Regions from separate parts of the Pseudomonas sp. LjRoot277 genome, predicted to be linked through region 2. Evidence: predicted binding sites of a transcription regulator. Region 2 holds the regulator's gene; each other region holds the start of a gene.
What was found. The regulator FliA, encoded in region 2, starts transcription of late flagellar genes. The targets are predictions, from matches to a motif close to CTAAAGTTTNNNNNNNNNNNGCCGNTAA.
Positions count from the first base shown of each region.

Region 1: the regulator FliA is predicted to act here: its motif matches at 2,403-2,430, upstream of ACSQ87_RS27420 (Maf family protein).
Region 3: the regulator FliA is predicted to act here: its motif matches at 1,518-1,545, upstream of ACSQ87_RS29825 (methyl-accepting chemotaxis protein).

Region 1 covers NZ_CAXURI020000001.1:5,871,825-5,881,979, reverse strand. Annotated here, with positions in the region: gene mreB (rod shape-determining protein MreB) at 1-549, shown strand, start outside; gene mreC (rod shape-determining protein MreC) at 692-1,846, shown strand; gene mreD (rod shape-determining protein MreD) at 1,846-2,337, shown strand; gene ACSQ87_RS27420 (Maf family protein) at 2,541-3,137, shown strand; gene rng (ribonuclease G) at 3,195-4,652, shown strand; gene ACSQ87_RS27410 (YhdP family protein) at 4,728-8,531, shown strand; gene ACSQ87_RS27405 (carbon-nitrogen hydrolase family protein) at 8,621-9,469, shown strand; gene tldD (metalloprotease TldD) at 9,488-10,155, shown strand, end outside.
Region 2 covers NZ_CAXURI020000001.1:1,868,144-1,878,298, reverse strand. Annotated here, with positions in the region: gene ACSQ87_RS08940 (ParA family protein) at 1-663, opposite strand, end outside; gene motD (flagellar motor protein MotD) at 707-1,597, opposite strand; gene ACSQ87_RS08930 (flagellar motor protein) at 1,613-2,353, opposite strand; gene ACSQ87_RS08925 (protein-glutamate methylesterase/protein-glutamine glutaminase) at 2,353-3,483, opposite strand; gene ACSQ87_RS08920 (chemotaxis protein CheA) at 3,533-5,776, opposite strand; gene ACSQ87_RS08915 (protein phosphatase CheZ) at 5,814-6,602, opposite strand; gene ACSQ87_RS08910 (chemotaxis response regulator CheY) at 6,633-7,004, opposite strand; gene fliA (RNA polymerase sigma factor FliA) at 7,172-7,912, opposite strand; gene fleN (flagellar synthesis regulator FleN) at 7,909-8,739, opposite strand; gene flhF (flagellar biosynthesis protein FlhF) at 8,856-10,155, opposite strand, start outside.
Region 3 covers NZ_CAXURI020000001.1:6,451,153-6,461,307, forward strand. Annotated here, with positions in the region: gene ACSQ87_RS29810 (formimidoylglutamate deiminase) at 1-364, shown strand, start outside; gene ACSQ87_RS29815 (lipocalin family protein) at 483-1,052, opposite strand; gene ACSQ87_RS29820 (lipoprotein) at 1,084-1,338, opposite strand; gene ACSQ87_RS29825 (methyl-accepting chemotaxis protein) at 1,622-3,514, shown strand; gene ACSQ87_RS29830 (DUF924 family protein) at 3,632-4,234, opposite strand; gene ACSQ87_RS29835 (class 1 fructose-bisphosphatase) at 4,238-5,248, opposite strand; gene ACSQ87_RS29840 (DUF3999 domain-containing protein) at 5,408-6,781, opposite strand; gene ACSQ87_RS29845 (DUF2339 domain-containing protein) at 6,778-10,155, opposite strand, start outside.

The sequences.
Region 1 (10,155 bases), 4.0 Mb from region 2:
ATCGGTGGCGGTACCACTGAAATCGCGCTGATCTCCCTGAACGGTGTGGTTTACGCCGAGTCCGTACGGGTTGGCGGCGACCGCTTCGACGAAGCGATCATCACTTACGTGCGTCGCAACTACGGCAGCCTGATCGGTGAATCCACTGCCGAGCGCATCAAGCAGGAAATCGGTACTGCCTACCCGGGCGGCGAAGTTCGCGAAGTCGACGTTCGTGGCCGTAACCTGGCCGAAGGCGTTCCACGCGCATTCACCCTGAACTCCAATGAAGTGCTGGAAGCTCTGCAAGAGTCCCTGGCCACCATCGTTCAGGCTGTGAAAAGTGCGCTGGAGCAATCGCCTCCGGAACTGGCTTCCGATATCGCCGAGCGTGGTCTGGTACTGACCGGTGGTGGCGCCTTGCTGCGTGACCTCGACAAGTTGCTGGCCCAGGAAACCGGTCTGCCGGTAATCGTTGCCGAAGACCCGCTGACCTGCGTTGCTCGCGGCGGTGGCCGTGCGTTGGAAATGATGGATAAACACACCATGGACCTGCTGTCGAGCGAGTGATCTCGCCCGACGCATCTATGCTGTTGGCGCGCAGGCAGCACTTTGCAGTGCTGCCTGTTGGCGTTTATCTTCTGTCAGTCTGCATCCAGGCCGGTTTGATGCCGTATGAATAAAGAGAACATTTGCCTGGGAGGAGCGGCTTATTAAACCGCTTTTCACCAAAGGGCCTTCACTGGGCGTGCGCTTGTTGGTGCTGGTCGTGCTATCGGTCGCGCTGATGGTGGTCGATGCCCGCTTCACACTGCTCAAGCCAGTGCGTAGCCAAATGTCGCTGGTACTGATGCAGTCTTACTGGATCACCGACCTGCCACAGCGGCTATGGCAGGGTGTGGCCAGCCAATTTGGCAGCCGTACCGAGCTCGTCGCCGAAAACGAAAAACTCAAAACCGAAAACCTGCTGTTGCAGGGCCGCATGCAAAAGCTTGCCGCCCTCACCGAGCAGAACGTTCGGCTGCGCGAGTTGCTCAACTCCTCCGCGCTGGTCAACGAGAAGGTCGAAGTGGCCGAGCTGATCGGCATGGACCCCAATCCCTTCACCCACCGCATCATCATCAATAAAGGTGAGCGCGACGGTGTGGTCCTCGGTCAGCCGGTGCTCGATGCCCGCGGCCTGATGGGACAGGTGGTCGAGTTGATGCCGTACACCTCTCGTGTGCTGCTGCTGACCGACACCACTCACAGCATTCCGGTACAGGTGAACCGTAACGGTCTGCGGGCGATTGCCAGCGGCACCGGTAACCCGGAACGCCTGGAGCTGCGTCACGTGGCCGATACCGCCGACATTAAAGAAGGCGATCTGCTGGTCAGCTCCGGTCTGGGGCAGCGGTTCCCGGCGGGTTACCCGGTGGCGACGGTCAAGGAAGTGATTCACGATTCCGGTCAACCGTTCGCTATTGTGCGTGCCGTGCCGACCGCCGCCTTGAACCGTAGCCGTTACCTGTTGCTGGTGTTCACCGACGGCCGCACAGCCGAAGAGCGCGCCAACGAAGCTGCCCAGGCTCAAGAGGCTTTGGACCAGCATGGTGGTGGACCGATCATTCCAGCGACCGTGCCGAAACCTGCCATCGTCCCGGCTGCTGTTGCTGCGCCCGTGACGCCGGTTGCACCGACGGCTGTCCCTGCTGCCCCTGCTGCCACAACCCCGCCCAAACCTGCGGCGACTCATCCTGCTCCTGCGAAACCTGCCGCCAGCAAGCCGCCCGCGACGCAACCTGCGGCCGCTAAACCGCCCGCTGCCGTGAAGCCTGCTGCCAAACCGCCTGTCTCTGCGCCGGCTACCACTGGGGGACGAGAATAATGGTTGGTGCTACTGCATCCCGAAACGGCTGGATGGTCTGGCTGACATTCGCCATAGGCATGCTGCTCAGCGTTTCGCCGCTGCCGCAATTCATGGAAATCCTCCGTCCACTGTGGCTGGCCTTGCTGTTGGCATTCTGGGCGTTAGCCATGCCGCAGAAAGTCGGGATGGTCACCGCGTGGTGCCTGGGCCTGGCCGAAGACGTGCTTTATGGCACGCTGCTGGGCCAGAACGCGTTGATCCTGACATTGATCACGTACCTGGTGCTGGCGCTGCAACAACGCCTGCGCATGTTCCCTATGTGGCAACAGAGCCTGGTGATCCTGGTGATCTTCGGCCTCGCGCAGCTTGTTCAACTATGGCTCAGCGCCCTGACCGGCAATCGTCAGCCGACGCTGGCGCTGGTCTTGCCGGCATTGGTCAGTGCATTGCTCTGGCCATGGATCAGCTACGGTTTGCGCGGTTTGCGTCGACGTTACAAAATCAATTAATTCGGTCAGGCATTTGCCCGCACCGGTGCCCTGTCTCGCAAATATGTTTCTTTTTTGGCGAGTGGCTGTTGTTGCCAGGCAAGGCGCCGCGACAAGTCATAGCTGGCTATGGCGAGGAGCGGCAACGCAGTATGGCAACAACAGACGCCGCCAAAAAGGAACAGTATTTGTGAGGCGGGGCACTAAACAAGGGAGATGTCTTGATGAAACAGCTGTACCTCGCCTCAGGCTCGCCGCGTCGGCGTGAACTGCTCACGCAGATCGGCGTGCCGTTCTCCGCCATCAGTGCGGAGATCGATGAAACCCCTTTAGAAGATGAATCCCCGTCGGCCTATGTCGAGCGCCTGGCGCGCGGCAAAGCCGAGGCCGGGCGCGGGACTGTCGTGTCCGACGCAGATTTTTGCGTGCTGGGCGCCGACACCGCCGTGGTGCTGGATGGAAAAATTCTCGGCAAGCCGGTTGATGAAGCCGAGGCGTGCGCCATGCTTATGATGTTGTCCGGGTGTGAACATGAAGTCCTGACGGCGATTGCGGTGCGAGAAGGTGAGCGTTGCGAGTCTCGGGTGGTGCGCAGTCTGGTGCGTTTTCGCAACATCAATCGCGATGAAGCGGTGGCCTACTGGGCCAGCGGCGAGCCGCAGGACAAGGCCGGCGGCTACGGCATTCAAGGACTCGGCGCGGTGTTTGTAGCCGGGCTCAATGGCAGTTACTCGGCGGTAGTCGGGTTACCGCTGTGCGAAACCGCTGAGCTGCTCGGCCATTTCGGCATACCCTGTTGGCAAACCCTTAACGCGCGTTGAGCGTCGTACTGACAAGATGCGGCCATTATCGTGAACATGCCTGAACGAGACCCTGCCATGAGTGAAGAGATCCTGATCAACATCACGCCGATGGAATCGCGCGTGGCGGTGGTTGAAAACGGTGTTCTGCAAGAGGTCCACGTCGAGCGCACGCAAAAGCGCGGGATCGTCGGCAACATCTATAAAGGCAAGGTCGTGCGGGTATTGCCCGGCATGCAAGCGGCATTCGTCGACATCGGACTGGACCGCGCCGCGTTCATTCACGCCTCGGAAATCTCTCTGCGCGAAGGCCCTGCGGTCGAGAGCATCAGCGCTCTGGTTCACGAGGGTCAGAGCCTGGTGGTGCAAGTCACCAAGGACCCGATCGGCTCCAAAGGCGCACGCCTGACGACTCAGTTGTCGATCCCGTCGCGTTATCTGGTGTACATGCCGCGCACTGCACACGTTGGCATTTCGTTGAAGATCGAAGACGAAGCCGAGCGCGAACGACTCAAGCAAGTGGTCACCGATTGCGTGGCCAAAGAAGGCATCCAAGAGGCCGGTGGCTTCATCCTGCGTACCGCTGCCGAAGGTGCCGGTGCCGATGAAATCCTGATGGACATTCGCTACCTGCGTCGTCTCTGGGATCAGATCAACGAGCAAATCAAAACCATCAGCGCGCCGAGTGTGATCTACGAAGACCTCGGCCTGGCGCTGCGCACCTTGCGTGACCTGGTGAGCCCGAAGATCGAGAAGATCCGGATCGACTCCCGGGAAACCTTCCAGAAAACCACGCAGTTCGTCGCCGAGCTGATGCCGGAAATCGCCGATCGTCTTGAGCATTACCCTGGCGAACGGCCGATCTTCGACCTGTACGGCGTCGAAGACGAAATCCAGAAAGCCCTGGAGCGTAAAGTCCCGCTGAAATCCGGCGGTTATCTGGTGGTCGATCCGGCGGAAGCCATGAGCACCATCGATGTCAACACCGGGGCGTTCGTCGGTCATCGCAACCTCGAAGAAACCATCTTCAAGACCAACCTCGAAGCCGCGACCGCCATCGCTCGTCAGCTGCGCCTGCGCAACCTGGGCGGGATCATCATCATCGACTTCATCGACATGGAAGATGAAGAGCACCAACGTCAGGTGCTGCGCACGCTCGAGAAGCAACTGGAGCGCGATCACGCCAAGACCAACATCATCGGTATCACCGAATTGGGCCTGGTGCAGATGACTCGCAAGCGCACCCGCGAAAGTCTTGAGCAAGTGCTGTGCGAACCGTGCAGCAGCTGTCAGGGACGCGGCAAGCTCAAGACGCCGGAAACCGTTTGCTACGAGATTTTCCGCGAAATCCTCCGAGAAGCTCGCGCCTATCAGGCGGAAGGCTATCGTGTATTGGCAAACCAGAAAGTGGTCGACCGTTTGCTCGATGAAGAGTCGGGCAATGTCGCCGAGCTCGAAGGTTTTATCGGACGCACCATCCGGTTCCAGGTGGAAACCATGTATTCCCAGGAACAATACGACGTGGTGCTGCTCTGAATCGCTGTATTTCAACCCTGCTAGAACGGCTGGCCTCAGCTTTTTGCAGCATTTTTGCCATGGGAGCCAACTGACATGGAACGTCTGACACGCATTTTGGCCGCACTGACCCGCTGGGGTCTGGGGCTGTGTGCGTTGGTATTGGTGTTGATGGCGTTGTACGTCAGCCTCGGCCGAGAGCTGACCCCGCTGGTGGCCGAGTACCGTGCCGAAGTCGAAGCCAAAGCCAGCGCTGCCTTGGGCATGCCGCTGAATATCGGCGAACTGGAAGGCAACTGGAGCGGCTTTGCTCCGATCATGCTGGCTCACGACGTGATGGTCGGCGAGGGCGCCAATGCCCTGCGTCTGGATCAGGTGCGCGCGGTGCCGGATCTTTGGGCCAGTCTGATGGCTCGCGAAGTGCGCATCGCTCACCTGGAACTCAGGGGCCTGAAGATCAGCCTCAAAGAAGGCGAGGACGGCCATTGGGCGCTGGAAGGTTTGCCGGTGCAGCAGGATCAGCCGCTGGATCCTGAGCAATTGCTCAATCGCATGCAGATGGTTCAGCAACTGTCGGTACTCGATAGCCAGGTCACTTTGCAGCCACTGCAAGAGCAACCGCTGACCCTGACTTACGTCGGCTTGAATCTGAAAACCGGCGTCTCCCGCCAGCGCCTCGACGCCCGTTTGACTCTGCCCGACGGACAACCGGTGGCCATCAGTCTGCGTACTCGTCTGCGCGCCAGCGAATGGAAAGACGGCGAGGCCGAAGCGTATTTGAGCCTGCCGCAAAGCGACTGGTCGAAATGGTTGCCTGAGCGCGTGACCCAACAATGGAATTTTTCCGAGTTCAAGGCCGGCGGCGAGCTTTGGGTGAACTGGAGCAAGGGTGCCCTGCAAAGTGCTGCGATTCGCTTGAACGCGCCGCAACTCAAGGGCGCGTACGCCGAGCGCAAGCCGATCCAGATCAACAATCTGGCGCTCAATGGCTATTTCCAGCGCAGCTCTGAAGGCGTGCTGGTAACCCTGGATTCGCTGGCCATGAGCCTTGGCGAGACTCGTTGGGAATCGCATCTGCAATTCAAACAAAACGCGGCGACCGACAAGACTGAAGAGCTTTGGCATCTGCAAGCCGACCGCCTCGATCTCACCCCGATCACCCCGATACTGAATGCATTGGGGCCGCTGCCCGAGGGCGTCGCCACCGCCGTCGAGCGACTCAAAGTGACGGGTGGCCTGCGCAACGTACTGATCGACTTCCGACCCACTGCCACCGACGACAGCAAGTTCAGCTTTGCCGCCAACCTGGATCGGGTCGGCTTCGATGCCTATCACGGTGCTCCGGCGGCGCGAAATGTCAGTGGCAGCATCAGCGGTGATCTGGGCGGTGGTGAGCTGCGCATGGACAGCAAGGATTTTTCCCTGCACCTGGACCCGATTTTCGCCAAGCCATGGCAGTACATTCAGGCCAATGCCCGACTGACCTGGAAACTCGATAAAGACGCCTTCACTTTGATCGCGCCGTACCTGAAGGTGCTGGGCGAGGAGGGCAAGATTGCCGGCGACTTCCTGATCCGTCTGCATTTCGACCACACCCAGGAAGACTACATGGACCTGCGGGTCGGTCTGGTGGACGGCGACGGGCGCTACACCGCCAAGTACTTGCCTACACTGCTCAGCCCGGGGCTGGACGAATGGCTGCGTACGGCGATTCTCAAAGGTGCGGTGGACGAAGGCTTCTTCCAGTACCAGGGTTCGCTGAACCACGGGGCCGCCGAGACGGCCCGCAGCATCAGCCTGTTCTTCAAGGTTCACGACGCCGAACTGGCCTTCCAGCCAGGCTGGCCACATGTCAGCAAAGTCACGGGGGACGTGTTTGTTGAAGACAGCGGTGTGCGGATCCTGGCCAGCAAGGGGCAGTTGCTCAATACCCAGGTCAGCGACATTTACGTCAATATTCCCCGTGCGCCAGCGGGGCAAAACGTCCATCTGTTCCTCGACGGCGGATTCGCCGGCGGGTTGGGCGATGGCCTGAAGATTCTCCAGGAAGCACCGATCGGCACCGCCGCCACCTTTGCCGGTTGGGAAGGCGAGGGCGATCTGCGGGGCAAACTGAAACTGGACATTCCATTGGTCAAAGGCGAGCAGCCGAAGATCCTCGTCGACTTCAAGACCGCCAACGCCCGTCTGAAACTGGCCGAGCCAACTCTGGAGCTGACTCAGCTCAAGGGCGATTTCCGTTTCGACAGCACCAAGGGTTTGAGCGGGCAAAACATCACCGCGCGCGCCTTTGATAAACCGGTTACTGCACAGATTTTCGCCGATGGCGGTCCCGGCACCCTCAAGACTCGCGTCGCCGCCTCGGGCCAGGTCGAGGTCAAGAAACTGACTGATTGGCTGAGTGTGACTCAGCCGTTGCCAGTGTCCGGTGTGATCCCTTATCAGCTGCAATTGAACCTTGATGGGGCCGACAGTCAATTGATGGTCAGCTCCAACCTCAAGGGTGTAGCAATCGATTTGCCGGCACCGTTCGGCATGGCGGCCGACGTCGGCCGCGACACCACGTTCCGCATGACCCTGCAGGGGCCCGAGCGGCGCTACTGGGTCAACTACGGTGAGCTGGCGAACTTCACGTTTGCGGCGCCGCCCGGCAATTTTGCCGACGGTCGTGGCGAGTTGTTCCTGGGTGGCGGTAATGCCGTGCTACCCGGCGCCAAAGGCCTGCGGGTGCGCGGCGTGCTGTCGGAACTGGACGTCGGCCCCTGGAAGGACCTGGTAGACAAGTACGCCGGCCAGGATGCGGGCGGCAACGCCAAACAGTTGCTCAGCGGTGCGGATTTCAAGATTGGCAAGCTCAGCGGTGTCGGCACTACGCTCGATCAGGCTTCCGTACAGTTGAACCGCAAACCCGCCGCGTGGGCCTTGCAACTCGACAGTCAGCAGGTCAAGGGCAGCGCCAGCATCCCCGATGCGAAAGCCGCGCCGATTGCGATCAATCTGCAATACGTGCGTTTGCCGGCGCCTGACCCGACGGTCCTGGCCGACGAAAATTCGCCGGATCCGCTGGCCTCGGTGGATCCGACGAAGATCCCGGCAATGGATATCACCATCAATCAGCTGTTCCAGGGCAAAGACCTCGTCGGGGCCTGGTATCTGAAAGTCCGTCCGACCGCCAAGGGCATTGCGCTTAATACGCTGGATCTGGGCCTCAAGGGCATTCTCCTGCAGGGCAGCGGCGGTTGGGAAGGCACGCCCGGATCCAGCAGCAGTTGGTACAAGGGCCGGATCAGCGGCAAGAACCTCGCCGATGTACTGAAGGGCTGGGGCTTTGCGCCGAGTGTCACCAGCGAAGATTTTCATATGGATGTCGATGGTCGCTGGCCCGGTTCGCCGGCCTGGCTGGCCAGCAAGCGCTTCTCTGGAACCCTCGATGCTTCGCTGAAAAAAGGCCAGTTTGTTGAAGTTGAGGGCAGCGCCCAGGCGTTGCGAGTGTTTGGCTTGCTGAACTTCAACTCCATCGGCCGCCGGCTGCGTCTGGACTTTTCTGACTTGTTTGGCAAAGGCCTGAGTTATGACCGGGTCAAGGGTTTGTTGGTCGCGACCAACGGCGTTTACGTGACCAAGGAGCCGATCCAGATGACCGGCCCGTCGAGCAATGTTGAGCTCAACGGCACTCTGAACCTGGTGGGTGACCAGATCGACGCCAAGTTGCTGGTGACTTTGCCAGTAACCAACAACCTGCCGATTGCCGCGCTGATCGTCGGTGCACCGGCTATCGGCGGCGCGCTGTTCCTGATCGACAAGCTGATCGGTGACCGTGTGGCGCGTTTCGCCAGCGTCCAATACACCGTCAAGGGCCCGTGGAAAGAGCCGAAAATCACCTACGACAAGCCTTTTTGACTCGCGTTTTGAAAACACACTCCCCAAGCGTATGGAGTAGCATGGCCGTAAGTCCCCTGTATGTGTTGATTCCAGATTAGGGTAAGGCCATGTCTGTAGCGGTGATTCAAATGGTCAGCCAGAGCGATGTGCTGGCCAATCTGGCCCAGGCCCGTCGGCTGCTTGAGCAAGCGGCAGCCGGTGGTGCGCAGCTTGCCGTACTGCCGGAAAACTTCGCCGCCATGGGCCGTCGCGACATTGCCGACATCGGCCGCGCCGAGGCATTGGGTGAAGGCCCGATCCTGCCATGGTTGAAACAGACCGCCCGCGACCTCAAGTTATGGATAGTGGCCGGCACCTTGCCGTTGCCGCCGGTGGATCAACCGACGGCCAAAGTGCATGCCTGCTCGCTGCTGGTGGATGACCGCGGCGAAACCGTTGCACGGTATGACAAGTTGCACCTTTTCGACGTCGATGTGGCGGACAATCGCGGGCGTTATCGCGAATCCGATGACTATGCTTATGGCAGTGGGGTAGTCGTGGCGGACACGCCCGTCGGTCGAGTCGGGCTGACGGTGTGTTACGACCTGCGCTTCCCGGAGCTGTACAGCGAATTACGCGCTGCCGGTGCAGAGTTGATTACCGCGCCGTCGGCCTTTACCGCGGTGACCGGCGCGGCGCATTGGGATGTATTGATTCGCGCGCGAGCCATCGAAACTCAATGTTATATGCTCGCGGCTGCCCAGGGTGGGACGCATCCGGGGCCACGAGAAACCTTTGGCCATGCCGCGATTATCGACCCGTGGGGACGTGTGCTGGCGCAACAGGATCAAGGCGAGGCCGTGCTGCTGGCCGAACGCGATAGCAGCGAACAGGCGTCCATCAGGGCGCGGATGCCGGTGTCCAGTCACCGGCGCTTTTTCTCGCAGGGCGCCCGGCGACCTGCCTCAGAACGATGAATTTAAGGCGTAAAGCATATGAGCGAGTTGTTGTCCTCAGTCAGTGAACACCTCCTGGCGCCCGGCGGCGTAACGATCGAGAGCCTGCAAGGTGTACTCGGCGATCTGGCCGGCCCAGGCATCGATGCTGCCGACCTGTATTTCCAGGGGCAGATTTCCGAGTCTTGGGCGCTGGAAGACGGGATCGTCAAGGAAGGCAGCTTCAATCTTGACCAAGGTGTCGGTGTGCGAGCGCAATCGGGTGAGAAAACCGGTTTTGCCTACAGCAATGCCATTACCCTGGAAGCCCTCGGCGCCGCGGCCCGTGCCGCACGTTCGATCTCCCGCGCCGGTCAGAACGGCACGGTGCAAGCCTTCACGACTCAGGATGTCGCCCAGTTGTACGGGCCGGACAATCCGTTGGAAGTGATGACCCGTGCCGAGAAGGTCGAACTGCTCAAACGCATCGACGTCGCGACTCGCGCCCTCGACACGCGTATCCAGCAAGTCACCGTGAGCATGGCTGGCGTCTGGGAGCGAATCCTCGTGGCTTCTACCGACGGTGGCCTGGCCGCCGATGTTCGGCCGTTGGTGCGCTTTAACGTCAGCGTGATCGTCGAGCAGAACGGTCGCCGTGAGCGCGGCGGTCATGGCGGTGGCGGTCGTACCGATTACCGTTATTTCCTCAGCGACGACCGCGCCATGAG
Region 2 (10,155 bases):
GCGGGTATCGACCGGGATGTAGCCCTGCCAGATTTCTTCCGGATACTTGTCGCGCAACACCCGCAGCGTGCCGAGGGACGCCTGCGTGCGGCGGTCGAACAGGGTCGGCACGATGCTGAACGGCAGCGCCTGTTTACGCGAACGGTTGATCATCGCCAGGGTATTGACCATGCGCTCCAGGCCTTTGACCGCAAGGTGTTCGGTCTGCACCGGAATCACCAATTGCTGGCTCGCCGCCAAGGCATTGACCATCAGCACGCCGAGCAACGGCGGGCTGTCGATCACGGCGTAATCGAAGTCCTGCCAAAGTTGCGCCAGGCTCTTGGCAATCACCAGGCCCAGGCCGCTCTGCCCCGGCGACTGGCGCTCGAGGGTCGCGAGTGCGGTGCTTGATGGCAGCAGGGAAATACTCTCGTGGCTGGTGGGCAACAGCAACTGACCGGGCAAGCCTTGCGGCACACTACCCTTGTGCAGGAACAGGTCGTAGCTGCTGTGTTCCAGGCTGTCGGGGTCGTAACCGAAGTAGCTGGTCATGGAGCCGTGGGGGTCGAGATCGACCACAACCACGCGCTTGCCCGCCTCGGCCAGCAAACCGGCTAAAGCGATAGAGGAAGTGGTTTTACCAACACCACCCTTTTGATTGGCGACTGCCCAGACTCTCATTCGGATTGTTCCTCCCGGTCGAAATGGTCGACCGAGGAAAAGCTCAACGTATTAATGCGGGTGACGGAGAATTGACGGCACTCTCTCGTCCCGGCGACTTGACCGGGGTCGGTGCAGTTTGTGTGCCAGCACGCTTCAACGCGGCATCCGGTTTCGCGTTGGCGGTTCCGGTACCCGTGAGGCTGCGGCGTACATCGAGATTTCGCGACACCACCAGCACCACGCGACGGTTACGCGCCCGACCCTCGGCAGTGGCGTTGTTGGCCACTGGCTGGAACTCGCCGTAACCCACCGACGCCAGGCGACCGGGGTTCACACCCTGCATCGCCAGCATGCGCACGATGCTCGCGGACCGGGCCGAGGACAGCTCCCAGTTGGTCGGGTATTGCGCGGTGCGGATCGGTTGATCGTCAGTGAAGCCTTCGACGTGAATCGGGTTGTCGAACGGCTTCAGAATCGCGGCAACCTTGTCGATGATGTTGAACGCGATGTCGCTGGGCATGGCGTCGCCGCTGCCGAACAACAAACTGGAATTGAGTTCGATCTCGACCCACAGCTCGTTGCCGCGAATGGTCATCTGGTTGGAGCTGATCAGGTCGCCGAACGCCGCGCTGATGTCGTCGGCGATGCTTTTGAGCGGATCGCTGGCACCCGCGATACCGGCGTCGACCTGCTCGGCGTCTTTAACCAGCGGCTTGGCCGGGGTCACGGTCTTCGGTCGCTCGTCACCGATCGGGATCGGCTTGAGGGCGCGATCGGAGTCGGTGAAGACCCCGATCAACGCTTCGGAAATGACCTTGTACTTGCCTTCGTTGATCGAAGAAATCGAGTACATCACGACGAAGAAAGCGAACAGCAACGTAATGAAGTCGGCGTACGAAACCAGCCAACGTTCATGGTTTACGTGTTCTTCAGGTTGGCGACGACGTGCCATGGTCCATGTCTCCCATCAATCCATGAAGCCCTGAAGCTTCAACTCAATAGAGCGAGGGTTTTCACCTTCGGCGATCGACAGAATGCCTTCCAACAACATTTCGCGATAACGCGACTGCCGCAAAGCGACGGACTTGAGTTTGGCGGCAATCGGCAGCAGCACCAGGTTGGCACTGGCCACGCCGTAGATGGTCGCGACGAAGGCCACGGCAATGCCGCTACCCAGTTGCGATGGATCGGCCAGGTTGCCCATCACGTGGATCAGGCCCATCACCGCGCCGATGATGCCGATGGTCGGCGCGTAGCCGCCCATGCTTTCGAAGACTTTGGCAGCTTCGATGTCGCGGCTTTCCTGAGTGTAGAAATCCACTTCCAGGATGCTGCGGATCGCTTCCGGCTCGGCGCCGTCCACCAGCAGTTGCAGGCCTTTGCGCGAGTAGTTGTCAGATTCGGCGTCAGCCACCCCTTCCAGACCCAGCAAGCCTTCCTTGCGCGCGGTCAGGCTCCAGTTGACGACGCGATCGATGCCACCGGCGAGGTCGATGCGCGGAGGAAACAGGATCCAGGCCAGAATCTGCATGGCGCGCTTGAAGGCGCTCATCGGCGCCTGCAACAGCGCCGCACCGATGGTCCCACCGAGTACGATCAACGCCGCCGGGCCGTTGGCCAGGGCGCCGAGGTGACCGCCTTCAAGGTAGTTGCCGCCAATGATGGCGACAAACGCCATGATGATCCCGATAAGGCTTAAAACATCCATCAGATACAAGCCTCGACCAGATGCTTGCCAATATCGTCCAGGCCGTAGATCGCATCGGCGAGTTCGGCTTTGACGATTGCCATCGGCATGCCGTAGATCACGCAGCTGGCTTCATCCTGAGCCCAGATTGCACTGCCGCCCTGCTTGAGCAGACGCGCGCCTTCGCGACCATCGGCGCCCATGCCGGTCAACACGACCGCCAGAACTTTGTCACCGTAAGACTTGGCCGCGGAACCGAAGGTGATGTCCACGCACGGCTTATAGTTCAGACGTTCGTCGCCCGGGAGGATTTTCACCGCGCCACGGCCGTCGATCATCATTTGCTTGCCACCCGGCGCCAGCAACGCCAGGCCCGGACGCAGGATGTCGCCATCCTCGGCTTCCTTGACGCTGATGCGACACAGCTTGTCCAGACGCTCGGCAAAGGCCTTGGTAAAGGCGGCCGGCATGTGCTGGATCAATACGATCGGTGCGGGGAAATTGGCCGGCAATTGGGTCAGAACCCGCTGCAAGGCAACCGGACCACCTGTGGACGTACCAATGGCAACCAGTTTGTAGGCTTTGCGTTTCGGCGTCGGCGACGACGAGGCTGGCGCGTGCGTACGCGCCGGAATCGGAGCCGGTGCCGGACGCGCAGGCGCGCTGCTACCGTAGCTGCTGACGCTCGAAGGTGCAGGCGTCGGGGCGGGGGTGGCGACAGGTGCCGGAGCGCTGTAAGTGTTGGCGCGACGGTTACTGCGCGAAATGCTGAGAATCTTCTCGCACAGCAGTTGCTTGACCTTCTCCGGGTTGCGGGAGATGTCTTCGAAATTCTTCGGCAGGAAATCCACCGCGCCGGCGTCCAGCGCGTCGAGGGTTACCCGAGCGCCTTCGTGCGTCAGCGAGGAGAACATCAACACCGGGGTCGGGCAGCGCTGCATGATGTGCCGCACCGCCGTGATGCCATCCATCATCGGCATCTCGTAGTCCATGGTGATCACGTCTGGCTTGAGGGCCAGCGCCTGATCAATCGCCTCTTTTCCGTTGGTCGCCGTGCCGACGACCTGGATATTCGGATCCGCTGAAAGAATTTCCGAGACGCGGCGGCGGAAAAACCCCGAATCGTCCACCACCAGGACTTTAACTGCCATAAACACTCCGTTAGACGGAGCGAGGCTCAGTCGCCCCGCTCCACCAGAATCAAATACGCCGTGCGGCGTAACGCTTGAGCATGCTCGGAACATCGAGAATCAGCGCAATGCGGCCGTCACCGGTGATGGTGGCGCCGGACATGCCCGGGGTTCCCTGGAGCATTTTGCCCAATGGCTTGATGACCACTTCTTCCTGGCCCACCAGTTGATCGACGACGAAGCCGATCCGCTGAGTGCCCACCGAAAGGATCACGACATGGCCTTCGCGCTGCTCTTCGTGAGCGGCAGAGCTGACCAGCCAGCGTTTGAGGTAGAACAATGGCAGCGCCTTGTCCCGCACGATCACCACTTCCTGGCCGTCCACGACGTTGGTGGTCGACAGGTCGAGGTGGAAGATTTCGTTGACGTTCACCAGCGGGAACGCAAACGCCTGGTTGCCCAGCATGACCATCAGCGTCGGCATGATCGCCAGGGTCAACGGGACCTTGATGACGATCTTCGAGCCCTTGCCCTTGGTCGAATAGATATTGATGGTGCCGTTGAGCTGGGCGATTTTGGTTTTCACCACGTCCATGCCCACGCCGCGTCCGGAGACATCGGAAATTTCGGTCTTGGTCGAGAAACCCGGCGCGAAGATCAGGTTGAAGCAATCGGATTCGCTGAGGCGATCGGCTGCATCCTTGTCCATCAAGCCTTTCTTCACGGCAATGCCGCGCAGAACATCAGCGTCCATGCCCTTGCCGTCATCGGAGATCGACAGCAGGATGTGGTCGCCTTCCTGTTCAGCGGACAGGATCACCTTGCCGCTGCGAGGCTTGCCCATCGCTTCACGTTCGGCCGGCTCTTCAATACCGTGGTCGACCGAGTTGCGCACCAAGTGGACCAGCGGGTCGGCCAGGGCCTCGACGAGGTTCTTGTCGAGGTCGGTTTCTTCGCCGACCAGTTCCAGGTTGATCTCTTTCTTGAGCTGGCGAGCCAGGTCGCGAACCAGGCGCGGGAAGCGCCCGAAGACCTTCTTGATCGGTTGCATCCGGGTCTTCATGACCGCGGTTTGCAGGTCGGCCGTGACCACGTCGAGGTTCGACACGGCCTTGGACATGGCTTCGTCGCCGCTGTTGAGGCCCAGACGGACCAAGCGGTTACGCACCAGTACCAACTCGCCAACCATGTTCATGATTTCGTCGAGACGCGCGGTGTCGACCCGCACGGTGGTCTCGGCTTCGCTGGCCGGTTTTTCCGGTGGCGGCGCGGACGGGGCACGCGCCGGAGCCGGTGCTGCAGCTGCGGCAGGCTTCGGCGCTTCGGCTTTAGGCTCGGGCGCTTTGGCAACGGGTTTCGCAGCCGGTGCTGGCGCCTTGGCGACAGGAGCAGAAACCACTGCGCCAGTGCCAACCTCGGTGAACTTGCCTTTACCGTGCAATTCGTCGAGCAGTGATTCGAACTCGTGATCGGAGATCAGATCGCCGCCAGCCGCTTTAGCGGTTGGCGCAGCCGGGGCCGGGACCGCAGCAATGGCCGATTCCAGCGCATCAACGGCAAAGTTGCCCTTGCCGTGCAGCTGATCGAGCAGTGCTTCGAACTCGTCGTCGGTGATATCGGAGCTGTCGCCTGCCGCTTTCGGGGCAGCCGGTGCGGCTGGCGCCGGGGCTACCGCATCGACGGCGAACTGGCCTTTACCGTGCAGTTGATCGAGCAACGACTCGAACTCGGCATCGGTGATTTCGTCGCTGGTCGCCGCATTGCTGCTCGGCGCTGGCACGGCTGCCGGGGCTTCTGCCTGAGCCTTGACGGCGTTCAGCGAGTCCAGCAGTTGTTCGAATTCGTTATCGGTGATGTCACCCGATTCGCTCTCGGCGGCAGGTTCTTCCACCACTTCGGCGACCGGTGCCGTTTCATCGGCGGTTTGCGGCTCGGCCAGACGGGCCAGTGCCGCAAGCAATTCTGGCGTGGCAGCCGTGATCGGGCTGCGCTCGCGGACTTCGGTAAACATGCCGTTCACCGCATCCAGCGCTTCGAGAACCACGTCCATCAGTTCCGAGTCGACGCGGCGTTCACCCTTGCGCAGGATGTCGAACACGTTCTCGGCGATGTGACAGCACTCCACCAGCTCGTTGAGCTGGAGGAAGCCGGCGCCTCCTTTTACAGTGTGAAAACCGCGAAAAATTGCATTGAGCAAGTCCGCATCATCAGGTCGGCTTTCAAGCTCGACCAGCTGTTCGGACAGTTGCTCTAGAATCTCGCCGGCCTCAACCAGGAAATCCTGAAGGATCTCTTCATCGGCGCCGAAGCTCATTAAGGGGGTGCTCCTAAAGGTCTAAAAACCTAAAAACCTAAAATCCAAGACTGGATAGCAAATCGTCCACATCGTCCTGACCGGACACAACGTCTTCTCTTTTATCGGCATGAATCTGCGGACCTTCACCCTGAGAGAGATGTTTTTGCGGATCTTTTTCTGCAAGCATCGCTTCACGGTCATGTTCGATGCCCGCAAAGCGGTCCACATGACTGGCCATAAGCACGAGCTTGAGCAGGTTGCTTTCAACTTCGGTGACCAATTGGGTCACACGCTTGATCACCTGACCGGTGAGGTCCTGGTAATCCTGAGCGAGCAGAATGTCGTTGAGGTTGCTCGACACAACGCGATTGTCTTCGCTGCTGCGTGTCAGGAAACCGTCGACTCGCCGGGCCAGCTCGCGGAACTCTTCAGCCCCGACTTCGCGGCGCATGAACCGTCCCCAGTCGTTGCTCAAGGCCTGGGCTTCGTTGCTCAGGCCGTTGACCAGCGGCGTGGCGTTTTCCACCAGGTCCATGGTGCGGTTGGCAGCCGCCTCGGTCAGCTTGACCACATAACCCAGACGCTCGGTGGCATCCGTGATCTGCGAGACTTCCTCGGCTTGCGGCATGTGCGGGTCAATCTGGAAATTGACGATCGCGCTATGCAGCTCGCGAGTGAGCTTGCCCACTTCCTGATACAGGCCACGGTCACGGGTCTGATTGAGCTCATGGATCAGTTGCACAGCGTCGCCGAACCTGCCTTTTTCAAGGCTTTCGACCAGTTCGACCGCGTGTTTTTTCAGAGTCGATTCGAAATCGCCCTGTGAAGACTCGTTATGCTCCATAGCTCCCCCGTGGCGCAGTGGCTTCGCACATCAACCGATGCGTTCGAAAATCTTCTCGATTTTTTCTTTTAACGCCTGGGCCGTGAAGGGCTTGACCACATAGCCGTTAACTCCGGCCTGGGCTGCCTCGATGATTTGCTCGCGCTTGGCTTCAGCGGTCACCATCAGCACCGGCAGGTGCTTGAGCTTTTCATCGGCACGCACGTGGCGCAGCAGGTCGATACCGGTCATGCCAGGCATGTTCCAGTCTGTTACCAGAAAGTCGATGCTGCCGCTGTTGAGAACCGGAATGGCAGTAGTGCCATCGTCGGCCTCGACCGTGTTGGTGAACCCAAGGTCACGCAACAGGTTTTTAATGATCCGCCGCATCGTTGAGAAGTCATCAACGATGAGGATTTTCATGTTCTTGTCCAATTCGACCTCCAAGCAGTCTTAAACGCGCCCAGCACCTGGACGCGCCATTTCAATCAATCCGGCAAAGCACTCAATGACTGTCTGGAGCACAACAGATCGGGACCGGTACGGTTCAACACCCCACCAGCCGCGTTCGCAGTGTCCCCACACTGCCTTCAGCGCGCTCGCCACTCCCCCAAACGCCCCCGCAAACGGGCCGCGCACTGGCTGTGTAACTGGCTGACCCGAGATTCGCTGACCCCCAGGACCTCACCGATTTCCTTGAGATTCAACTCTTCGTCGTAGTACAGCGCCAACACCAGTCGCTCACGCTCCGGCAAATTGGCAATCGCGTCCGCCAGCGCCGCCTGGAAGCGTTCATCTTCCAGATCGCGTGACGGCTCGAGATGAGCACTGGCGCCATCCTCGTGCAGCCCTTCGTGTTCGCCGTCCTGCAACAGATCGTCGAAACTGAATAACCGGCTGCCCAGGGTGTCGTTCAAAATCCCGTAATAATCGTCGAGACTCAATTGGAGTTCGGCCGCAACCTCGTGATCTTTAGCGTCACGACCGGTTTTAGCTTCAATCGAGCGAATGGCGTCGCTGACCATCCGGGTATTGCGGTGGACCGAACGTGGCGCCCAGTCCCCCTTGCGTACTTCATCGAGCATCGCGCCACGGATTCGAATGCCCGCGTACGTCTCGAAACTCGCGCCTTTGCTGGCGTCGTATTTGGTCGACACTTCAAGCAGGCCGATCATCCCGGCCTGGATCAGGTCTTCGACCTGGACACTGGCCGGCAGACGCGCCAGCAAGTGGTAGGCAATGCGTTTAACCAGTGGCGCGTAACGCTCGATCAGCTCGTACTGCGCGTCACGTGCCGAATTCTTGTAGAGGTTGTAGCCACTGGCTGTCATAGCACCGGTCCTGCGGTTTGTTGCACGAGGCGCTCGACGAAAAACTCCAGGTGCCCACGCGGGTTGGCAGGTAGCGGCCAGGTATCGACCTTCTGTGCAATGGCTTTGAACGCCAGTGAGCACTTGGACCGCGGGAAGGCTTCGTAGACGGCGCGCTGCTTCTGCACAGCCTTGCGCACACTTTCGTCGTAAGGCACCGCGCCGACGTATTGTAAGGCGACGTCAAGGAAGCGATCCGTGACCTTGGTCAACTTGGCGAACAGGTTGCGCCCTTCCTGCGGGCTCTGGGCCATGTTGGCCAGGACGCGGAAACGGTTCATGCCGTAATCGCGGTTCAGCAGTTTGATCAGTGCGTAGGCATCGGTGATCGAGGTCGGTTCGTCGCAGACCACCAGCAAGACTTCCTGCGCTGCGCGAACGAAACTGACTACCGAGTCCCCAATGCCCGCAGCGGTGTCGATCACTAGCACGTCGAGGTTGTCGCCGATATCGCTGAACGCCTGGATCAGGCCGGCGTGTTGGGCCGGACTTAAATGAACCATGCTCTGTGTGCCGGACGCGGCCGGGACGATGCGAATGCCGCCAGGGCCCTGCAACAGTACGTCGCGCAGCTCGCAGCGGCCTTCGATCACGTCGGCCAAAGTACGTTTGGGTGTCAGTCCCAGCAGGACGTCGACGTTCGCCAGCCCCAGATCAGCGTCCAGCAGCATGACGCGCCGGCCGAGCTCAGCTAGAGCCAGGGACAAGTTCACTGACACGTTAGTCTTCCCGACGCCACCTTTGCCGCCGGTCACCGCGATCACCTGTACGGGATGCATGCTGCCCATGAATTTTCTTTACCTTGTCTTACTTAGACGGAGGCCACATTACTGGCTGCGCGTTCAACAACTGAACAATGCATGGCAGACCATCGATGTAGGTACAAAAACTGTTCATTAATACCTCAGCCAACCTGCTTGGTCGGGCTGTGGTAAATATCAGCGAACATGTCAGCCATGGCTTCTTCGCTGGGTTCTTCTTGCATTTGCACGCTTACGGCGCGACTGACCAACTGATGACGACGCGGTAGATGCAAATCATCCGGAATCCGCGGGCCATCGGTCAGGTAGGCCACCGGCAATTCATGACTGATGGCCAGGCTCAACACCTCGCCCAGACTTGCCGTTTCATCCAGTTTAGTCAGGATGCAGCCAGCGAGCCCACAACGCTTGTAACTGTGATAAGCGGCCGTTAGAACCTGTTTCTGGCTGGTGGTTGCCAAAACCAGGTAATTTTTTGATTTGATGCCACGACCGGCCAGGCTTTCGAGCTGCATGCGCAGTGCCGGATCGCTGGCCTGAAGGCCCGCGGTATCGATCAGCACCACGCGTTTGCGCAGCAAAGGCTCCAGCGCCTGCACCAGCGATTGGCCCGGATCGACATGCGTCACCGACACATTGAGGATCCGGCCCAACGTCTTGAGTTGTTCCTGAGCACCAATACGGTAGCTGTCCATGCTGACCAGCGCGATATTTTGCGCGCCGTACTTGAGCACGTAACGGGCCGCGAGTTTGGCCAGGGTGGTGGTCTTGCCCATGCCGGCAGGGCCGACCATGGCAATCACGCCGCCCTCTTCCAGAGGCTCGACTTCCGGTGTGGCGATCATCCGCGCCAGATGTGCCAGCAACATGCGCCAGGCCTGACGAGGTTCTTCAATATCGGTAATCAGCGCCAGCAAATCGCGCGACAACGGGCCGGACAGGCCGATGCGTTGCAGGCGACGCCAAAGATTGGCCTGGGCCGGACGGCTGCCTTGCAGCTGATTCCAGGCCAGGGAGCCGAGTTGCACTTCCATCAGTTCGCGCAGGCTGTTGAGTTCGAAACGCATCGAGTCGAACGCCCGTGGGTCGACGCCACCGGAGGCAGGTGCCGCAGCGGGTGCAGGACGACGGGGTTCGGTGTAGGTCGGCTCGATCAGCGGCTCGGCGGCGGTCAGTGGCAGGCCGGCGAATAACTGGCGATTGGTGGACTTGTCGCTCTCGCCATCGCTGCGCAGGCTCAGTTCGGCCTGGGCGGTGACGATCCGCGATTGGGTCTTGCGCAGCTCGTCTTCGAGTTCCATGTTCGGAACGCGCGGAGCCAGCGCCGACAACTTGTAATCCAGGGCAGCCGTCAGCTCGACACCACCGGCGATCCGGCGGTTGCCAATGATGGCGGCATCAGCGCCCAGCTCATCACGAACCAGTTTCATGGCCTGACGCATA
Region 3 (10,155 bases), 4.6 Mb from region 2:
GCTGGAATATGGCCAGCGTCTGCGCGACCAACGGCGTAATCGTTTGTATGGCGCGGATCAGCCTATGGTTGGCCGCACGCTGTACGACGCGGCGCTGGATGGCGGCGCTCAGGCGATGGGTCAGCCGATTGGTGCGCTGGAAGTTGGCAAACGTGCGGATTGGCTGGTGCTGGATGGCAACGATCCGTACCTGGCGACGGCCAGTGGCGACGGAATTCTCAATCGTTGGTTGTTTGCCGGCGGTGATCGCCAGGTGCGGGATGTGCTGGTCAATGGCCAGTGGGTTGTGCGCGACGGGCGTCATGCAGGGGAAGAAGAAAGTAACCGCGCCTTCACACAAGTCCTGCGCGATCTCCTAGGCTGACGCAAAAAAATGTGGGAGCGGGCTTGCTCGCGAAAGCGGACTGTCAGTCAACATCTCTGTTGAATTTGATGACCCCTTCGCGAGCAAGCCCGCTCCCACATTGGTTATGCGCTAGACGTTAGTTAGAGGTCTTGGCCATCTGCGTGTCGGTCGCGCGCCAGATCAGCCGCGTAGTGTCGTAGCCCTGCTGACGTGCCTTGCTCAACAGTTCTTCACGCACTACGCCATTGACCGTCGGGGTCCGTGACAGCAGCCACAGATACTTGCGGCTCGAATCGCCAACAATGGCGGTCTTGTAGTCATCGCTGACGTACAGCACCCAGTACTCTCCCTTCGCCACACCCGGGATCAGCCGCGAAAACCAGGTATCGAACTCGACCCACAGCTTGTCGGTTTTGCCAGGCTCCTGTGGCCAGGCCACGCCTTTGGCCTCTTCCCATTGCCAGTCTGCCGTCAGGCAGCGATTGAGCACCAACACCTTGCCGTCAGGCTTGAGCGTGTAATGGGCTTCGGATTGCGCGCAATTGCGCTGGAAATACATCGGCAGACGAGCCAACTCGTACCAGGTCCCTTGGTACTTCTTGAGATTGACGCTATTGGCGGTTTTCGGCGCCAACGGATCTACGCCGGAAGTGGCGCAGCCGGCCAATACCAGGCCGGCTAAAAGGACTATCAGTAACCGCTTCATTATTTTTCTCCCGTGGGCGCATCGCCCCGGATTACTTCAGGCCTTGGCCAGAAAACATCAGCACTTTGTCACCGGCGTACTGCACGCTGATAAAGCTGTTCTTGTCGCCCCAAGTGCAACTGGACATGCCCAGTGCGCCCGAGCAATCGGCGGGTTTGCCCAGTAAGGTTTCTACTTCGGCCTTGGGCATGCCTGACGACAGCTTCGAGTAGTTTTCCTGATTAACCTTGCTGCACGCGGCCAACAACACGCAGAACGAAAGCAGGGCGATAGAACGCAGCGACATGGTGTAGCTCCTGGGGCGAAGGGGAATGGCATGGCTGCCAAGCTGAAGCTTAGAAGAGAAAACCCTTGTCTGGTTCCCTGTCCGGCCGGCTATTTATCAGGCCGCTCGTCTGTCTTGTTTCGAAAAATCAGCAACTTTCTTTCGCTATTGAGTATTTCGTCGGTTTTCACAAAATCCGCCTAATCTTTGGCGCCGGTCAGTCGACATAAAAGCAGCGCAACGCCCACGACTGTGGCAAATTGACGCCCCTTTGTTGACCAGCCTCTCCGCGGTAGCTCATTTAATGACCAGAAACATGAAGTTCAGCCACAAGATCTTGTTGGCTGCCGCCCTCGTGGTGGCCGTTGCATTCGCTTGTTTCATCCTCTTCAACGACTATCGCCAGCGGCAAACCCTGCGCAGCAGTACCGAATCCTCGATGCAGGAACTCGGCAGCCTGACCACCAGCAACATCCAGACCTGGCTGGAAAGCCGCATTCAGTTGCTGCAATCGCTGTCTCAGCAGATCGCGGTGGACGGCAGCGCCCAGGCCAACCTCAAGCGCGCCATCGACCTGCCCGCCTACACCAGTAATTTTCAGCTGAGCTACTTCGGTGGCACCGACGGCGTGATGTTCTCGGTCCCGGCCGGCAATCGTGCCGCGGATTACGACCCCCGCGCCCGCGGCTGGTACAAGGCGGCCAACGGCGCGCAACAGACCATCGTCACCGAACCCTACATCGCCGCGTCGTCGGGCAAACTGGTGATCACCGTTGCCACCCCGGTGAAACATCAGAATCAAATGATCGGCGTCGCCGGCGCAGACATCGACTTGTCCAGCGTCAGCGCGATCATCAACTCGCTGAACTTCGGCGGCCACGGCCACGCGTTCATCGTCAGTGCCGACGGCAAGATCCTGATTCACCCGGACAGCAAACTGGTGCTCAAGAGCCTGACCGACGCCTACCCGAACGGCGCGCCGAAAGTCAGCCCGGGCATGAAAGAAGTCGAGATCGACGGCAAGACTCAATTCATCTCCTTTACCCACGTCAACGGTGTGCCCTCGGCAGACTGGTACGTGGCGCTGGTGCTGGATCAGGACACCGCGTTCTCGATGCTCAGCGAATTTCGCACCTCGGCGATCATCGCCATGGTCATTGCCGTGGTGATCATCATCGCGCTGCTGGGCATGCTGATCAGCTTCTTGATGCAGCCGCTACTGACCATGGGCCGCGCCATGCATGACATCGCGGAAGGCGAAGGTGACCTGACCAAACGCCTGACCATCCACGGCCAGGACGAATTTGGTGCGCTGGGCACCTCGTTCAACCGTTTTGTGGAGCGTATTCATACGTCGATTCGCGAGGTGTCCTCGGCCACCGGCCAGGTCAACGAAGTCGCCTTGCGTGTGGTTGCTGCGTCGAATTCGTCGATGTTCAACTCCGACCAGCAAGCCTCGCGCACCAGCAGCGTCGCCGCCGCCATCAACGAGCTGGGCGCCGCCGCCCAGGAAATTGCTCAGAACGCCGCCCTCGCCTCTCAGCATTCGAGCGATGCTCGCGCATTGGCCGAGGACGGTCAGCAAGTCGTCGATAAAACCATCGCGGCGATGCAGCAGCTCTCGGCGAAGATCAGCGATTCGTGCGGCAACATCGAAACGCTCAACAGCAACACCGTGAACATCGGGCAGATTCTGGAAGTGATCACCAGCATCTCCCAGCAGACCAACCTGCTGGCACTCAACGCCGCCATCGAAGCGGCCCGTGCCGGTGAAGCCGGTCGCGGTTTTGCCGTGGTAGCAGACGAGGTGCGTAACCTCGCGCACCGTACTCAGGATTCGGCACAGCAAGTGCAGAAGATGATCGAGGAACTGCAAGTCGGCGCCCGGGAAGCCGTGATCACCATGACCGACAGCCAGCGCCAAAGCGAAAGCAGCGTCGGCATCGCCAACCAGGCGGGCGAACGTCTGGGCAGCGTGACTCAGCGTATCGGTGAGATCGACGGGATGAACCAGTCGGTGGCTACTGCGACGGAAGAGCAGACGGCGGTGGTGGAGTCGATCAACGTCGACATCACCGAGATCAACACGCTGAACCAGGAAGGCGTGGAGAACCTGCAGGCGACGTTGCGCGCGTGTTCAGACCTTGAGCAGCAGGCGGCGCGGCTTAAACAGTTGGTTGGCAGCTTCCGGATCTAAAGCGCTTTTAAAGGCCTCATCGCGAGCAAGCTCGCTCCCACACTTGATTTGTGTCATGCACAAATCTCCTGTGGGAGCGAGCTTGCTCGCGATGACGGCATCAGCCGCGATGAAGATTTAGAACCTTGAACCAGGCCCCGAAAGAAACTCCAACTCCTCAGCCGTAGACTCCCTTCCCAACACCGCATTGCGATGCGGAAACCGTCCAAACCGCGCAATCACTTTCTGATGCCGCTCGGCATAATCCAGGTTATCGGCAAACACCGCCCGATCAGCCTCAGGTTGCTGCGCCACCAGATCGATAAACCGCGAAACCGCCTCGTTCTGCACCGCCAGATTCTCGCAATGCTCAAACACCAGATAGATGAACACCCGCTGAATCGGCCGTAGTTGCCGATCGAAATCCGCAGCAATGCCTTGCGCTACCAGTGCCTGAGCCCTGAGATCGCCTGAAAAGGATTTGGGAGTGTCGCGATAGATCATGCGCGGAAGTTGATCGAGCAGCAGCACCAGGGCCAGCCAACCTTCGGGGCGTTGCGCCCACTCGGTCAATCCGCCGGCCAGTGCCTGCTCGACCCAGTCCCCGAAACGCGTGCGCGCTTCGAGGTCCTGGCTGTCGCGCTTGCCGAACCATAACTTGCCCTTGTCAGCCGATATTTCGTTGGGGAATTCGAGCGTTCCGAACCACCATTCGAGCAACGGCTGCCAGGGCGCGGTCATGGTTTATTCCTTGTGGTAAGCCGTGACGCGTGCGACTTCTTCTTTCGAGCCGAGGAACACCGCGACACGCTGGTGCAAGCCGTCAGGCTTGATGTCGAGAATGCGCTGATGGCCATCGGTGGAAGCGCCGCCAGCCTGTTCAACCAGGAACGACATCGGGTTGGCTTCGTACATCAGACGCAGCTTGCCCGGCTTGGACGGCTCGCGGCTGTCGCGTGGGTACATGAACAAGCCACCACGGGTCAGGATGCGGTGCACGTCCGCGACCATCGCGGCGACCCAGCGCATGTTGTAGTTCTTTTTCAGCGGGCCTTCGTCGCCAGCCAGCAATTCGCTGACGTAGCGTTGTACCGGAGCTTCCCAGTGACGCTGATTGGACGCGTTGATCGCGAATTCCTGAGTGGACTCCGGAATCTTGATGTCTTCATGGGTCAGCACGAAGCTGCCCATTTCGCGGTCCAGGGTGAAGCCTTTTACGCCGTCGCCCAAGGTCAGGATCAACATGGTCTGTGGACCGTAGATCGCGTAACCGGCAGCCACTTGCTCGGTGCCTGGCTGCAGGAAAGCCTTTTCGTTCAAGGGCTCGTTTTGGCTCAGGTATTCGTTCGGGCAACGCAGCACCGAGAAGATAGTACCGACCGGCGCGTTGATATCGATGTTCGACGAGCCGTCCAGTGGGTCGAATACCAGCAAGTACGCGCCTTTCGGGTATTTGCCCGGGATCTGGTAGGCGTTGTCCATTTCTTCGGACGCCATGCCGGCCAGGTGACCGCCCCATTCGTTGGCTTCGAGCAGGATCTCGTTGGAGATCACGTCGAGTTTCTTCTGCACTTCACCTTGGACGTTTTCAGTGCCCATGCTGCCCAGAACACCACCGAGGGCGCCTTTGGACACGGCGTGGTTGATCTCTTTGCAAGCACGCGCCACCACTTCGATCAGGAAACGCAGATCGGCAGGGGTGTTATTGCTACGGGTCTGCTCAATCAAATAGCGACTCAGGGTAACGCGGGACATGGAAGGCTCCGGTGGAATGGGGGGCTAAAAACCCGCGCAGTTTAACGCGAGTCGGGGCGCATTTCCTCCTATCAGACGTGTTACACCCAATAGAGTTCATGCGCCCGGTTGAGCGTAGTTCGAAACCGCCCGGATGTGCACCGGGCGTTGCTGCCAGTTTCAGGGCTTGACCGGCGGCTTGCGCAACAGATTGAACGCCATCGATGCCAGAAACAAAACACTGAGCAGCAGCACCGCCCACAACCCGAATTTCTTCCAGTTGGTGTCCGTCGGCGCAGCCGTTGTCACGGTCGACGCTGGCGTGGCCACCGCCCCGCCGTCCACCGTAGCCTTGCCCAATGTCGCCAACTTTGCAGCGCTGTAATCCGGAATCAACGTCGACAGCGGCAGGTTCGCCGCCTTCACCGTGGCACTTCCCAGCGCGAGCGTATAAGGCCCCGCTCCGCGCGCCAGGAACACCAATTGAATGGAGCGCACGGCGAACCGCACAGTCGGCGCCTCGGCCCCCAGACCGCCGCCGCGCTCGTCCACCGTCAGCTTCAACTGCTGAACGGTTTGCCCCGACAGCTGCAATTCGTTCTGCACCACGTCCTGGCCACTCTGGGTCAGGCGGTAGAGCAAACCGCTGCCCAGCGGCTGCCACGGCAGGCTGCTTTCCCGACGACCGGACAAGGTCACGGGCGCCAAACTGTTGGGCTGGCTCAACTCGACCTGCAAGCGTTCGACATTCAGCCCCATGGGTAATTGCCAAGTGTATTCACCGGCCTTTACGCTGCTGCCAGCCAGCGGTTGCGACCAGACAAGCGGTAGCGGCAGACTGCGGGTCTTGGCGCTTTGCAGTTGCGCCGAGGTCAACGTCGGTGCCGATTGCGGCGTGTTCCACAGCAAGCGCAGATAACGGGCCGACTGGCCCGGCAAGGCGACTTCATGTTGCTCGACCCGCTCGTCGGCAAACGTCAGGCGTGCCACCTGCCCTTCGCCCCATGACTGCCAATGCTGCAGGTCGTCGCTGGCCTCGATGGTGAAACGCTGGAAACCGTCGCGCTCACTGGTCCAGTCGAGGATCAACTGCTGCAACGGTGCTTTGATGCTACTGGCGTCGAGCAACCAGCCGCGCAGCATTTCTTCGCCCACCTCCAGCTGACTGGACGGCTGAACTTCGACCAGCGTGCCATTGGCGCTCGATTGCACCCGCACGCTCGGTGCGTGCTCGGTGGAATCCGCCGAGTTGTACAGCGGGAACCATTTCACGTCAGTCAGGGTGCGGTTTTCGCTGGTCTGCGCCGGCGCGCGCGCCAAGGAATACGCCTGAGCCTCACCGGCGGCATTGAATACGCGCACATCGCTGAGATCGGTTTGCCGCGCCTTCAATTGCACGCTCAACGGCAATTCGAGGCGATACCACGGACCTTCGCCGCTGACCGACAATGGCACCTGTGTGGTGAAGTCCGCCAATTTTTCCTGAGCACCGGCCGACAGCGCCACCCCCAGCGCAACGGCGCCCAACCAGACAAGGTTCAGCTTCTGACTCAAGACGACACTCCTTCGGTTTGCGGGGCCGGTTTTTCAGCCTCCGGCACAGCCTCGGCGCGCTTGGGCGGCAACGGGGCGAAATAGCCCACCACCAACAGCAACACGCCAACGCCGATAAACGAGACGATCCGGGCGAGTCCGCCGCGGTTGCTCAATTCGACAAAGAACAGTTTGGCCACCACTACACCGATCAGCGCCGCACCGATCAGCCAGACTTCTCGGCGATGACGCAGATGGCCGCCGATCATCAGACTCAGGGCCATCAAGGTCCAGACGATGGACAGACCGGCCTGCACCAGCATGGATTCGAGCAACGCATCCAGCTCGAACGGCACACCGCCCCAATGATGGGCCGTGCGCATCACCAGCGCCGTGAAGAACACAAACAACGAGGCGCCAGCGATCAGTTGCGTGGCGTATTCGGCATAGTCCTTGCGAATCGCCAGTTGCGCCACAGCGCTGCGGGACCACACGTAGACGCCGAACAGCGCAAACAGCAGACCCAACTCCAGCGGGTTGATCAGCGGCACGTATGGCAACGGCTCGGCGGTGCCGTCGCTGACGACGTTCGCCAGCCAGAACCAGCCGAGCATCAGCAACGCCAGCGGTGCCGCCGCGTACACACGGTATTCGCGCGAATACGCCGACACCGGCCATGGCCAGGCACGGGGTGCCGCCATCAGCACCAGATACAGGCTCGGCAGAATCGCCCAACCCAACCAGCGCCAGGCGTTGTACTGCTCGGACAACAGCAACAGGCCGTAACGCAGCTCCAGGGCCAACACACCGATCAACAGCCAGCAGCCGAGCACATGGGCGGTACTGAGGGCGCGCGCCGGCAACATCGGCGCCAGACGCCGCAGAGAGAGGAAATGCACCACGAACACGGCCGCCCATACCAGCCAACCAACATTGGCCGCCGGGTGATAACGCGAGTGCCACGCAGCCAGCAACACCAAACCGGCCGCAGGCATCAGCAAGGTGCAGAGCAAGCCCAACGACGACCATTTCAGGCGTAGCGCCAACACTGTCCACAACGCCACGCTCAGCGCCGCGACCGCCAGCAGCAAGGTCGCGTGCAGATTCAACGGTGCGAAGCGCAGCACTTCACTGATCCACGCCAGCGCCCACCAAGCCGCGCCCCACACCAGCAGCACTTCGGACAAACGCTGCAAGCTCAGCACATCGAAGGCCGAAGCATGATTGCCGAACTGCAAGCGCCAGGCGCCAACCATCGCAGCCAGACCCAACACCATCGGCGTCCAGAAACCGCTATGAGCCAGAGGCCTCAATCCTTCGCTCGCAAGCGGTCCGAGCAAATCAGGCCCGGCCATCAGGAACGCCGCGCCGCCAATGACCTGCAACAGCAGACCGAAGACAAAACTCACGCGCTGCTTCAGGTACAGGCTGAGCCAGATGATGAACAGACCGCTGGCCGCCCACACCGCGCTCGCCGTTTGCCAAGGCAGGACGAACAGCACCGCCAGATTGATCAACACCAGACCGGCCAGCAGTACCACCGACAAGCCACGCAGCAATCTCACGTCGCTTCGGACCATCTCATCGCGCGCCGCCAGCAACATGCCAGCGATCAGCGCCAGGCCGATCAACGACGCGCTCAGCAAACCGCTCCAACCCGCACTGAACACGGCACCGGACTCACCGCTAGAACCTTGCAGCCGCAGCAGGAACAACGCACCGCCGAGCAACTGCACGGCGAATGCGGTGAACAGGAACGTGCGCGATTGCAGACGCAAGCCAACAAACAACGTCGCCAACCCCGCCAGCGCCCAACTGATCGCCGTGCCGTCGGTGAAGAAAAACAACGGCGCCAGCAGATAGAGGAAGGTCAGACCGAGGCAGGCCAATACCGGCAGCCCTTTGCGTTCCCAGTCCGACGTCTGCTCGGGCAAGGCTTTGCGCAACTGGTAAAAGCTGAACAACAACGCCACGCCGAGCATCAACGCGCCGAGCGGCGCACCGTCTAGCAGGCTGCTTTCACCGATCCGCAGTTCGCTGATAAACGCCAGCGCCGAACCCAATTGCAGCAGCAAGGCAAAGGCTCGGGCCAACGGTCGTTGCTGACGCAGGCCAAGCCAGAAGATGCCGGCGCCTTCAACGGCCCAAGCGGCGGCGGTCCAGCGCGCATCGAGCCCCAACGGAATTGCCAGGCTGGCGAAGATCACCCCCAGCGCCAGGCAGGTTTCCGCCAGCAGCAACGCTCGTCCGCCCATCAACAGCCGCGCCAGCCCCATGTAAATCATGCCCAATGCCAAAGCGCTGAAGGCTGCGGCGAATTCCAGGTGCTGGACCAATGCGAACTGCAAGCCGAAGCCCACCAACGGAGGACCGAACAGCATCGTGCCGTCGACGTAATCGCCCTTGTGCGCCGACCAGTGCAGCAGCGCTTCACGACTGTCGTCCTCGGGGGCGTCGCTCATTTCCAGCAACTTGCGTCGGGCGAACAGCAGACCAATGGCCAGGTACATCAGGAAGAACACAATCAGGAACGGCTCGGTGCTCCACAGCAGTTCCGGGGTATAGGAACGCAGGCCCCAGGCGAAACCGATGCCGAAGGTGCCGACGAAACCGATCAGGTTGAGCAGCCGCCAGGCCTTGAACCAGGCGATGGCGAGGATGCCGGCGTTGAGCAAGGCGAAGTAGCTGAACAGCGCGACATGGTTGCCGGCGCCGGTGGAGGTCAGGATCGGCGCGGCAAAACCGCCCAATGCTGCAGCGGCAGCCAGGCCCAAGGCATCCTGGGTGATGGCGAGGATCGCCGAGAACACCGTCACTGCAACCAGCAGACCTAATGCCGCCGTAGGATCGAGCAGCGGATGCAGGCGCATCGCGGCAAACACGGTCAGGTACAACACCGCGATCCCGGTGCCCTGCAACATCAACGCGTAATGGCTGTTGCGTGTTCTAAGCCACCAACCCAGCCCCAGAAGCCCCAATGCCGCCGCCGCAACACCGGCGTAACGCATCTCGATCGGTACCACCATGCCTTCGGTGGCGTAACGCAACAGGAAGGCCAAGCCGAGAAACAACAGCACCACACCGACCCGCAGCACGGTGTTGCCGCCGAACAGCCAGTTGCGGGCACCACTGATGGCGCGGTCGATGAAGTTCGGGCCGCGCGGGATGGCGGGTTGTTGCGGCTCGCGGGCGACCGGTTCGGGTTTCCAGGCATCGACGGGCACTGGACGGCTCGTTTCGGCAGCGGCCGCGGTGATCGGTTCCAGTTCGGGAGGGAGTTCCCAGATCAGCTCCGGGGCCTCGGCAGGGATTTCGTCGAGAGTGAATTCAGGAGGTGCAGCAGCTTCGCTGGCAACTGGCTCACTGGTTTCCGGCGCCTTGACACCTGATACCTC